Regions from separate parts of the Bacillus sp. MN7755 genome, predicted to be linked through region 1. Evidence: riboswitches for the same ligand, from Rfam matches in the RefSeq annotation. Region 1 holds a riboswitch; each other region holds the start of a gene.
The links. A riboswitch is a leader RNA that binds a small molecule or an ion and turns the genes downstream of it on or off. The one in region 1 is predicted to bind S-adenosylmethionine.

Region 1 (3,282 bases):
TTAGCCTTTAATATATCCATCTCTGTTCCCTCAGCTTTTACCCCTACACCATATGTCATCGTTACATGTTCTTCATTTTTAAAAGCTTCGTTCGTTTTCTTGAAAACATCCTTCGCCGTTAATTCCTTTTCTTTTTGAACTGATTCTTTTTTCAGCTCATCCGTCTTTGCTGTTTTCTCATTACTACACCCTACCCCTAGACTGATTGCAAGGACTAAACTAGAAGTTAAAATAAGTTTTTTCATAATTACCCCTCCTTTCCAAAAGGATATCATCTGTTTCCCTCTGAAATCTATATAATTTTTAATCTCCCTATTTAACTTTATTCCTCTCATAGCAACATTTTTAAAGAATTAGCTAAATATGATGTAAATAACAACAACTCATTTCAGGAGGTCATTATGAAAGCAATAATTTGCACAAAGTATGGACCACCCAATGTTCTCAAACTTCAAGATGCAGAGAAACCTATCCCTAAAAAGAATGAAGTATTAGTTAAAATTCACGCAACAAGTGTATCGACTGGAGATTGTAGAATACGCGGATTTAATAGCCCTCTCTTATTTTGGATTCCTATGCGACTTGTATTAGGACTTAGAAAACCGAGAAAGCCTATACTCGGTGTAGAGTTATCCGGTGAAATCGAAGAAATAGGAACAGATGTAACTCAATTTAAAAAAGGAGATCAAATTTTTGCATTAACAGAGCTTAATGTCGGTGGTTATGCAGAATATACATGTGTACATGAAAGTGGATTAATAACATTAAAGCCTACCAATGTGACGTATGAGGAAGCAGCAGTTATTCCCTTTGGCGGAACTTCGGCACTACACTTCCTAAGAAAGGCCCGTATAAAAAGGGGGCAACAAGTGCTAATATATGGTGCATCTGGATCAGTAGGAACAGCTGCCGTACAACTTGCTAAATATTTCGGCGCAATCGTTACAGCTGTTTGTAGTCATTCAAATTTTGAACTAGTGCAATCTTTAGGAGCTGATAAAGTAATTGATTATACAAAAGAAGATTTTACTAAGCAGGGGGAATACTATGATATTATATTTGATGCTGTTGGAAAACATAAAAGATCCCTTGGAAAAAAAGCATTAACGCCTACTGGTGTATATGTCTCTGTTAATGGCATGATGGCAAAGGTCAGTAAAGAAGATATGTTTCTACTAAAAAAACTAACTGAAACAGAAAATTTAAAACCCGTTATTGATAGAACTTACCGATTAGAAGAAATTGCTGAAGCTCATATATATGTAGAAAAAGGGCATAAAAAAGGGAATGTCTCGATTATCTTAAAATAAAATATATTCAGAAAATAACGTTGACAATTCTTTTTGTAAGATTTACTATTAGTACCATATTAAAAAACTACATACACATACTCTTATCAAGAGTGGCGGAGGGACTGGCCCGATGATGCCCGGCAACCGAGCTTATGACGTATAAGCTAAGGTGCTAATTCCTGCAAAACGAGTTTTCGTTTTGGAAGATAAGAGAGGAACCTATTTTGTCTATTCGGCACCTCTCTTATTTTGAGAGGTGCTTTTTATTTTGAAACGTATATTAAGGGGGAATTATAGATGAAAAAGGTATTATTGAGTATTGTAAGTGGGGCGGTACTATTATTAGGCGCATGTAGCGGGGGTTCAGATAAAGAGGTAAAAGCGTTAGATGAGAAAAAGATTACTGTCGGCGTAACAGGTGGACCGCATGAACAAATTTTTGAAAAGGTAAAAGAAGTGGCAGCGAGAGACGGACTCGAAATCGATATAAAAGTATTTAATGATTATGTAGCACCAAACGTATCTTTAGATGAAAAAAGTCTCGATGTAAATAGCTATCAAACGAAATCATATTTAGACGTATTTAAATCTGAACGCAATATGAAATTAACTGAAGTATTTTCAACTGTAACATTCCCTATGGGCGTATATTCTAAAGATATAAAAGATGTAAAAGACTTAAAAGAGGGCGATGCAATTGCTGTACCAAATGACCCAACGAATGAACTTCGCGCTTTAAAGCTATTTGAAAAAGCAGGGGTTTTAAAAGTGGATCCAAAAGCTACAGAAAAAGCGACTGCAAAAGATGTAATTGAAAATCCAAAAAAATTAAAAATCGTTGAATTAGAGGCATCTCAATTGCCAACACAACTAAGTGAAGTGAAAGCAGCTGCAATTAATACAAACTTTGCATTAGGTGCAAAATTAAGCCCTGCGAAAGATTCTATTTTCCGTGAAGGAAAAGATTCACCATATGTGAACTGGGTCGTTGTTCGTACTGAAAATAAAGATGATGCTATTGTAAATAAATTAAAGAAGGCTTATCAATCTAAAGAAGTAAAAGAATTTATCGAGAAAAAATTTGATGGTTCTGTTTTACCGTCTTGGTAGGAGCTGAGGATAATGATTGAATTGAAAAATGTATCCAAAGTATTTACAACAAAAAAAGGGAATGTGGAAGCTCTTAAACCTACTTCCCTTCAAGTAAAAAAAGGTGAGGTATTTGGAATCATTGGATATAGCGGCGCTGGTAAAAGCACATTAATTCGCTGTGTAAATTTATTAGAAAAACCAACGACAGGAAACATCATTGTAAACGAGCAAGACTTAACAACACTGTCGACAAAAAAACTAGCAAAAGCGCGACAAAAAATCGGAATGATTTTTCAAGGGTTCAATTTACTTAAAACCGTTACCGTCTATGAAAATATCGCACTACCTTTACGCCTTGCTGGCATTTCAAAAGTAGAAATTGAAAAAAGGGTGGAAAAGTATTTACGTATTGTCGATCTTTTTAATCGAAAAGACGCCTATCCAAGTGAGCTTTCTGGTGGTCAGAAACAACGTGTGGCCATCGCTCGTGCACTATCACATGAACCGGAAGTGTTATTAAGTGATGAAGCGACAAGTGCTTTAGATCCAGAAACAACTGATTCTATTCTTGATTTGTTATTAAAAATCAACGAAGAAATCGGAATTACGATTTTACTCATTACACATGAAATGAATGTTATCCAGCGTATATGCGACCAGGTTGCTGTTATGGAACAAGGGGCTGTAGTCGAAAGCGGGACTGTGAAGGATATTTTCACAAACCCACAACATGTAACAACAAAGAAATTTGTAAATAGTGCCTTTGCAGCGAAAATTCCAGAAGAGGTACAAAAAGAGCTACAAAGTACCGGGGAAATCGTAACCCTTTCATTTATTGGCACTACTTCAGGGGAACCTGCTTTAGCTGTTGCCACAAAACGTTTCCAAGTATATCCGA
Region 2 (3,282 bases), on a different contig from region 1:
TCAGTTTCATTACAGTAAATTTGCTCTTTAGGAATGAGTCCTTGTAAGAGTGGATAGACGAAGAAATCCATTCCACCTGATATAACGTAAAAAGAAATGTCATTTTCATTTACAAATTGTATAAATTCATGAAAACCATTACGAATTTCAGCAGTCTCTATTAAAAATTGAATAATTTCATCGTGCAGATTAGTAGGTATTAATTGAAATAATTGAGAAACACCTTCTTGAATAGATAGCTCTTGTGATAAAATTCTATTCTTTACTTCTTCGGCTTCTGGTGGTGCGAATTTTTCCATAATGGACATAATGTTATCATTATTTGTAATCGTGCCATCAAAATCACAAAATACTTGAATACTCATAATTTCACCTCATGAGAGGGATTTCCCCATATTTGTAGTGCACTATGCAAGTTTATGTCATCTACTTCATGGAGTGGTTTATTTTGCAAAGTAGCATCAATTGCAGCACGGAAAGCTTTACCGCCGCCTTGCGCCCCATTTGGATGTCCGTGTATTCCGCCACCAGCATTAATAACAACATCTTTACCGAAATCTCGTAGAATAAAGGGAACGAAACCAGGATGAATACCAGCAGACGGAACAGAAAAGCTCTTCTTGAAAAATGCATCGTCTTCAGTTAAATATTTTGAGATAGCAAGAGCCTCCTCTTTTTCTAGCGCAACACTTCCGTATGGAGATGGGAATAATGAAAAGTCAGCCCCAGCATAACGTAGTAGCTTTCCGAGTAATAATGGAGATGAAACTCCATATAACTTGGATGCTGAATAAGCACCACTTACAGCAGGATGTGCCATAATAGGAACTGGGATTTCATCATCTTCTGCAAGTGATTGTAGTACATCTAGTCCGTAAGCAAATACGTTAAATAATAGAATATCAGCTCCAGCTTGCACTGCACGTTTCGCATTTTCTTTTAAATCAAAAGTTCGTCCTGTTAAATTTACGGCATATAACGTTTTATGTCCGTATGTTTCATATACGGATTGTAAAACTTCTTTTCCCGATACAATGCGTTTCGTAAGAGGTGTTAATGCATTTTCAAATAATATTTCATCATCTTTTACTATATCTACACCACCAATTGCTTGATCGCGTAATTGCGTTTTTAAATACCCAATATTTCGTCCAATCATTCCTTTAAAAATACTCATTAAAAGGGGACGCTCATGTACTTGTAAAAGGTTTCGAATACCATCTATCCCGAATTTTGGACCAGGAAAATGCTCTTTTAACTCATCTGAAAAAGTTAAATCAATTAATTTTACTTCGCCATCAAGTGATAGCTTTCCAAAGGTAGTCGTTAAAATCGCTGGTAAATCTGGACTGAAGTTTAATAACGGATATTCGATTTTAATAATCCCGCGTTTTACTTTTTTTCGTAAATACGAATTGGTATGTTCTTGTTCAGCTAATTCCTCAATATGAATGACATTGCCTTTATGCTGTTTTAATTGTTCTTGTAATAAATTTGGTAAATGGGTCCAAGAGCCAATTGTTAATCCGAGTGCAATTTGCTCGGCCTTTTTTTCTAAGTTATGTGAATCATCATGGATTAAATACGTCGCTATTATTCCGCTCATTGTTAAAACCTCCTAGTTAAATAAAAAAACCTCTCAGCTAAGGAGAGGTTTTTTTATAACCAGCTCCTTATCTGTCAGCGTAATGCTGCGAGAATTAGCACCGTGTCTACAATTATGTAGATCGGTTGCCGGGTTTCGTCGGGCTCGTCCCTCCACCTGCTCTTGATAAGAAGTATTTAGAAATGTTTAAATTTTTAAGATAACTGAATTTTGTCAGATATTATTCGCGTTGTCAATTATTTTTTGAAAAAATTTAATTTATCAATTCGATTAATGGCTTCTCGTAATCTATCTTCTGTATGCAAGAGACCAACACGGACGTACCCTTCGCCATGTTCACCAAATCCAACACCAGGAGCAACTGCAACGTGTGCTTTGTCTAGTAAAATATCAGAAAATTGCTCAGATGTATAACCTTCTGGTACAGGAAGCCATGCAAAGAATGAACCTGTTGGAATGTCTACATTCCAACCAATTGAGTGACAAGCTGAAATAAGAGCGTTTCTTCGAGATTCGTAACTATTTACAAGGTCTATTACGCAAGACTGTGAACTTAATAGTGCTTCGCGGGCAGCATCTTGAACTGCACCAAAAATACTAACATACATATGATCTTGTAATAAGTTAATTGTTTCGATCACACTTTCATTCCCTACAGCAAAAGCGATACGCCAGCCAGCCATATTGAAAGTTTTCGATAATGTGTAAATTTCGATTCCTGTATCTTTGGCACCGTCTGCTTGTAAGAAACTAACAGGCTTTTGACCATCGAACCCAATAGCACCGTAAGCAAAATCATGAACAACTAATATATTGTGTTTATTAGCAAAATGAATAGTTTCATCAAAAAAATCTTTTGATGCAGTAGCACCTGTAGGATTATTTGGATAGTTTAAAAACATTAATTTTGCACGCTCGGCAATAGAGTCATCAATTTTCGTATAATCTGGTAAAAAATTATTTTCTGCAATAAGCGGCATTGTTTTAAATTGTGCTTTTGCTAAAGCAACTCCTGATAAATAATCTGGATAGCCTGGATCGGGAACGAGAATAGTATCACCAGGGTTTGTAAAACAAACTGGTAATTCTACTAATCCAGCCTTTCCACCAAACAAAATAGCAACTTCAGTTTTTGGATTTACTACTACATCATATTCACGTTGATAGAATGTTGCCACGGCTTCTTTTAAACTTTCATGTCCGCGAAATGGCGGATATTTATGATGAATGGTCTTTTCTGCAGCATCTTGTAAAGCTTTTACGATATGCTGCGGTGTTGGTTGATCTGGATTACCTTGACCTAGATTAATAACATCGTGATCAGCTGCAACGACTTTATTAACTTTTGCAACAAGTGAAGCAAAAAATTGTGTTGGCAATGATGTTACTATCTCAGAAGGTTGGAATAATTTCATACTTTCCACCTCTTTTGAAAGTTGTTACAATTCTAGTGACAAATGATATAATCTTTCCAGTATTTTGTAAAGAAAAAAATGAGAATGGGGCTGAAAAAATGAAAGTCGCATGTATTCAAATGGATATTGTCTTTGGAGATGTAGAAAAAAATATTGAGAATGCTAAAAATAAAATAAGCGAAGCAATGAAGGAAAGACCAGATGTTATCGTCTTACCAGAACTATGGACAACAGGTTATGATTTAACGAGACTTTCTGAAA
Region 3 (3,282 bases), on a different contig from region 1:
GAATTAGCGGAGAGTTTAATTATATGATGAAGGTCATGAGCGATTCGATGGATTCTCTCGCTACATTTTTAGACTCTTTAATGCAATTTGGCTTATCATCTCCTTTAATTGTATTAAAGAGTGAGTTTGAGGAAAAATTGTCGTTCTGATAAAGGGATACGTATTATCCCCCGCTAACAGTAAAAGTTTTTCCTTTATGAGAAAAACCAACAAAATCAATGATTAGTAAACAAAAAAAGAACATTGATATTTCAATGTTCTTTTTTATATCTCTACTTATTAATTAGATTGTGCTTCGAAAAGAGCACCTTAATCCCCTTATCCCTGATTCTTCTGCGCCTCTCTAAACTCCCCCTTCACCCTCTCTAACAGCCCTTCTTCCGTAATTAATCGATACGCTGTATTTGCTAATGCTTTTGCGGATGTAATTAATGCTTTATCTCCTAATTCTGAGCGTGCTGCTTTTCTAAATTCATTCGTATGTGCAATTAAGTCATCTGGGCCGATTTTAATGTACGGGTGAATGGTCGGTACGACTTGGCTTACGTTTCCTGCGTCGGTTGAACCAATGCCAAGTCTTTCTTTACGATTTACTTCTTCACCTAGTAATTCTAGTTCTTCCGCTACGATGTCGTTATATGTCTTTGTTACGAGTAATTCATCGATTTCATTTTGGAATTGATGGATTTTTACTTTCGTACCTGTTGCTAGCGCTGCCCCTTGTGCGATGTTTTTCACTTTCTCTGTTACTTCCGCACATCTTTTTCGCGTTGCTGCACGAATGAAGAACCTTGCTGCGGCGTAGTCAGGAATAATGTTAGGTGCCTTTCCTCCTTCTGTAATAACGCCATGAATCTTCACATCTGACGGAAGTTGTTGACGAAGTGCGTTAATACTGTTGTACAGCTGAATAACCGCATCTAATGCGTTAATCCCTTCTTCAGGTGAAGCTGCAGCATGAGCTGTTTTTCCGTAAAAATGAAAATCAAGTGGATCAACTGCTAGTGAAGGACTCGTTGTCGCTGTTTTTCCGCTCGGATGAATCATAAGTGCCGCATCAATATCTTTAAATAAACCTGCCTTTACATAACTCGATTTTGCGCTACCGTTTGGCCCGCCTTCTTCTGCCGGTGTTCCGAAAACGACAACCTCTCCGCCTATTTCTTCAAGCGTTTCTGATAATGCAATTGCTGCTGCAACACTAATTGTGCCGATTAAATTGTGACCACACGCATGGCCAAGTCCTGGTAAAGCATCATACTCAGCTAAAAATGCGATAACTGGTCCTTGTTTCCCTGAACTTTTTCGTGCGATAAAACCTGTTTCATGACCAGCTATATTGTGCTGCAACTGGAATCCTGCACTACCTAGCAATAAACTTAACGTTCTAGATGCGTAAAATTCTTGGTTACCAATCTCCGGATTCGCATGAATATCATGACTTGTTTCTATGTACTTTTCCTTATTTCTTTCGATACTCTCTTCAATTGTTTTTCTTTGTGACGTTACTCCAGTCGCTCCCATTTTTCTTCCTCCTTTTATTTTCACGTAAAAAAGCCTCTTTCTAAAAGATAGAAAGAGGCTTCTGTATATACAGTCAAAATGAGCTTCTTTCTTATCTTTCAAGTTACCTTGCTGGAATTGGCACAGTATTCATAAAGAATCCGCTGCCGAGGTATCGTAGGGCCAGTCCCTCCACCTCTCGTGATAAGAATTTTCATAAAATTATATTAAATTACATTCATTCTAAGTTCATTTCAAATAAAAGTCAAGGAATTCCTATCCAAATTTACCGAATATCTAAAAATCCTTTTAATACACCAATTGTCTCAGGTGCTTGCAATCTTGCACATATGTACGGGAATTCCGTACTACCTTCAAACATCATTTGAGATGTAAGCGGTGCCCCTGCCCAGAAGATTTCATCATCGATTACGATAAATGGGAAGGCTTTATTTTGTCTTTGTAACTTTACATTTTTCAGTGGAACTGGTCCATCACTATACACTGTTATTTGCGCATTTGTACGCATTAACGCTTGCCATACTCGTTTATCTACTTGTTTTGTACTTGGAAGTGAAATAATGATTTTTCGTTTTGCGGCTAAAATATCTTTTAATAGCCCTTTCGTTTCCTCAAGATTCATTTCCATAAACCAGCGTAATCGTTTCGATATTTTTCGTTCCCACAATTGCCTTGATGTCGTACGATCATACACATCTCCATGACGTTCTATATGAGCTGTTAATTGTGATAACGCTTGTTTTCTTGAAAGATTTTTACGCATATAATGGCAATCCGATAATTGAATGAACTTCCCTCTCGCTCTTGTCACTGCAACGTTGACGAGGCGATGGTTTTTATGGTCAAAGAATAACACGCCAGGGCGTTCTTGCGGATAACTATCAACTGTATCAAAAATCATCATATCTCTTTCAGACCCTTGAAACTTATGAACCGTTGCTGCTAAAACAGGTATGTGTTGATATTTCGTTCTCTGTAACATTTCTCTAATACATGTTGATAAAAAGCGGGATTGTGCCCTGTAAGGTGTCACAACACCGATCGATTGCACACCATCTAACAGTCCGATTAACATCATTTGCATCGCTACTAAACCAGACATAATATTAAAACGCGATCCTGAAGCAGCATCCTTTAACGAAAAAGCTCCCATTAAGCTCGTATCAAATAAAATACTCGCTTCATTTGCGAACGGTTGTAGTTTCGCAAGTTCTTTACGTTCTGAAACTGACGGATGATCGTATACTCTATTTTTATAAATAAATGAGTTTGTAAACTTAGATATATTCGCATGCATACGTCTTTGTTCCTGCAACATAAACAGGTTCGGATGTGCTTCTGATTTATTAACAGACTCAACAATCCCAGCATGGTAAAACATATCTTCGCCGAGCCATTTGCGAACGAGTTCATGGTTTGCCATCGCAATTGGAGGTAACTGTAAAAAGTCTCCACAAACGACGATACGTTTTCCAAGTGAAGCAGCTAATGCAATTTGCGGAACATATGCCATACTCACTTCATCTACAACAACTAAATCAAATGTACGCTCGTAAATAAGTGAATCAATGGCACATTTCGATAAAGTTGCGCCGATTACTTTCGCATTTTCAATGTATTCTTTTTCTACTTCTTTAATTTTCGCTTTTTGCTTTCGAAGATCACTTTCAATCTCTTGTATACGCTTCTTATCAGCAGATGTTGCTTTATATGATAAAATCTTTTCACGAAGATCTTGTCGTGTCTCTTCTAAATAGA

Region 2: it holds a riboswitch for S-adenosylmethionine, as region 1 does, so the genes downstream of both, mtnW (2,3-diketo-5-methylthiopentyl-1-phosphate enolase) here and ACYVEC_RS11160 (MetQ/NlpA family ABC transporter substrate-binding protein) in region 1, are expected to answer to the same signal.
Region 3: it holds a riboswitch for S-adenosylmethionine, as region 1 does, so the genes downstream of both, ACYVEC_RS24380 (M20 family metallopeptidase) here and ACYVEC_RS11160 (MetQ/NlpA family ABC transporter substrate-binding protein) in region 1, are expected to answer to the same signal.

The regions. Positions count from the first base shown of each region.
Region 1 is NZ_BTRL01000009.1:16,105-19,386, reverse strand. Features, by position in the region: gene ACYVEC_RS11170 (DUF6612 family protein) at 1-245, opposite strand, end outside; gene ACYVEC_RS11165 (NAD(P)-dependent alcohol dehydrogenase) at 402-1,310, shown strand; SAM riboswitch class I at 1,391-1,505, shown strand; gene ACYVEC_RS11160 (MetQ/NlpA family ABC transporter substrate-binding protein) at 1,590-2,402, shown strand; gene ACYVEC_RS11155 (methionine ABC transporter ATP-binding protein) at 2,415-3,282, shown strand, end outside.
Region 2 is NZ_BTRL01000012.1:374,445-377,726, reverse strand. Features, by position in the region: gene mtnX (2-hydroxy-3-keto-5-methylthiopentenyl-1-phosphate phosphatase) at 1-365, opposite strand, end outside; gene mtnW (2,3-diketo-5-methylthiopentyl-1-phosphate enolase) at 362-1,606, opposite strand; SAM riboswitch class I at 1,671-1,778, opposite strand; gene ACYVEC_RS14020 (pyridoxal phosphate-dependent aminotransferase) at 1,843-3,021, opposite strand; gene ACYVEC_RS14015 (carbon-nitrogen family hydrolase) at 3,036-3,282, shown strand, end outside.
Region 3 is NZ_BTRL01000025.1:11,104-14,385, forward strand. Features, by position in the region: gene ACYVEC_RS24375 (Lrp/AsnC family transcriptional regulator) at 1-149, shown strand, start outside; gene ACYVEC_RS24380 (M20 family metallopeptidase) at 319-1,524, opposite strand; SAM riboswitch class I at 1,613-1,714, opposite strand; gene ACYVEC_RS24385 (AAA domain-containing protein) at 1,790-3,282, opposite strand, start outside.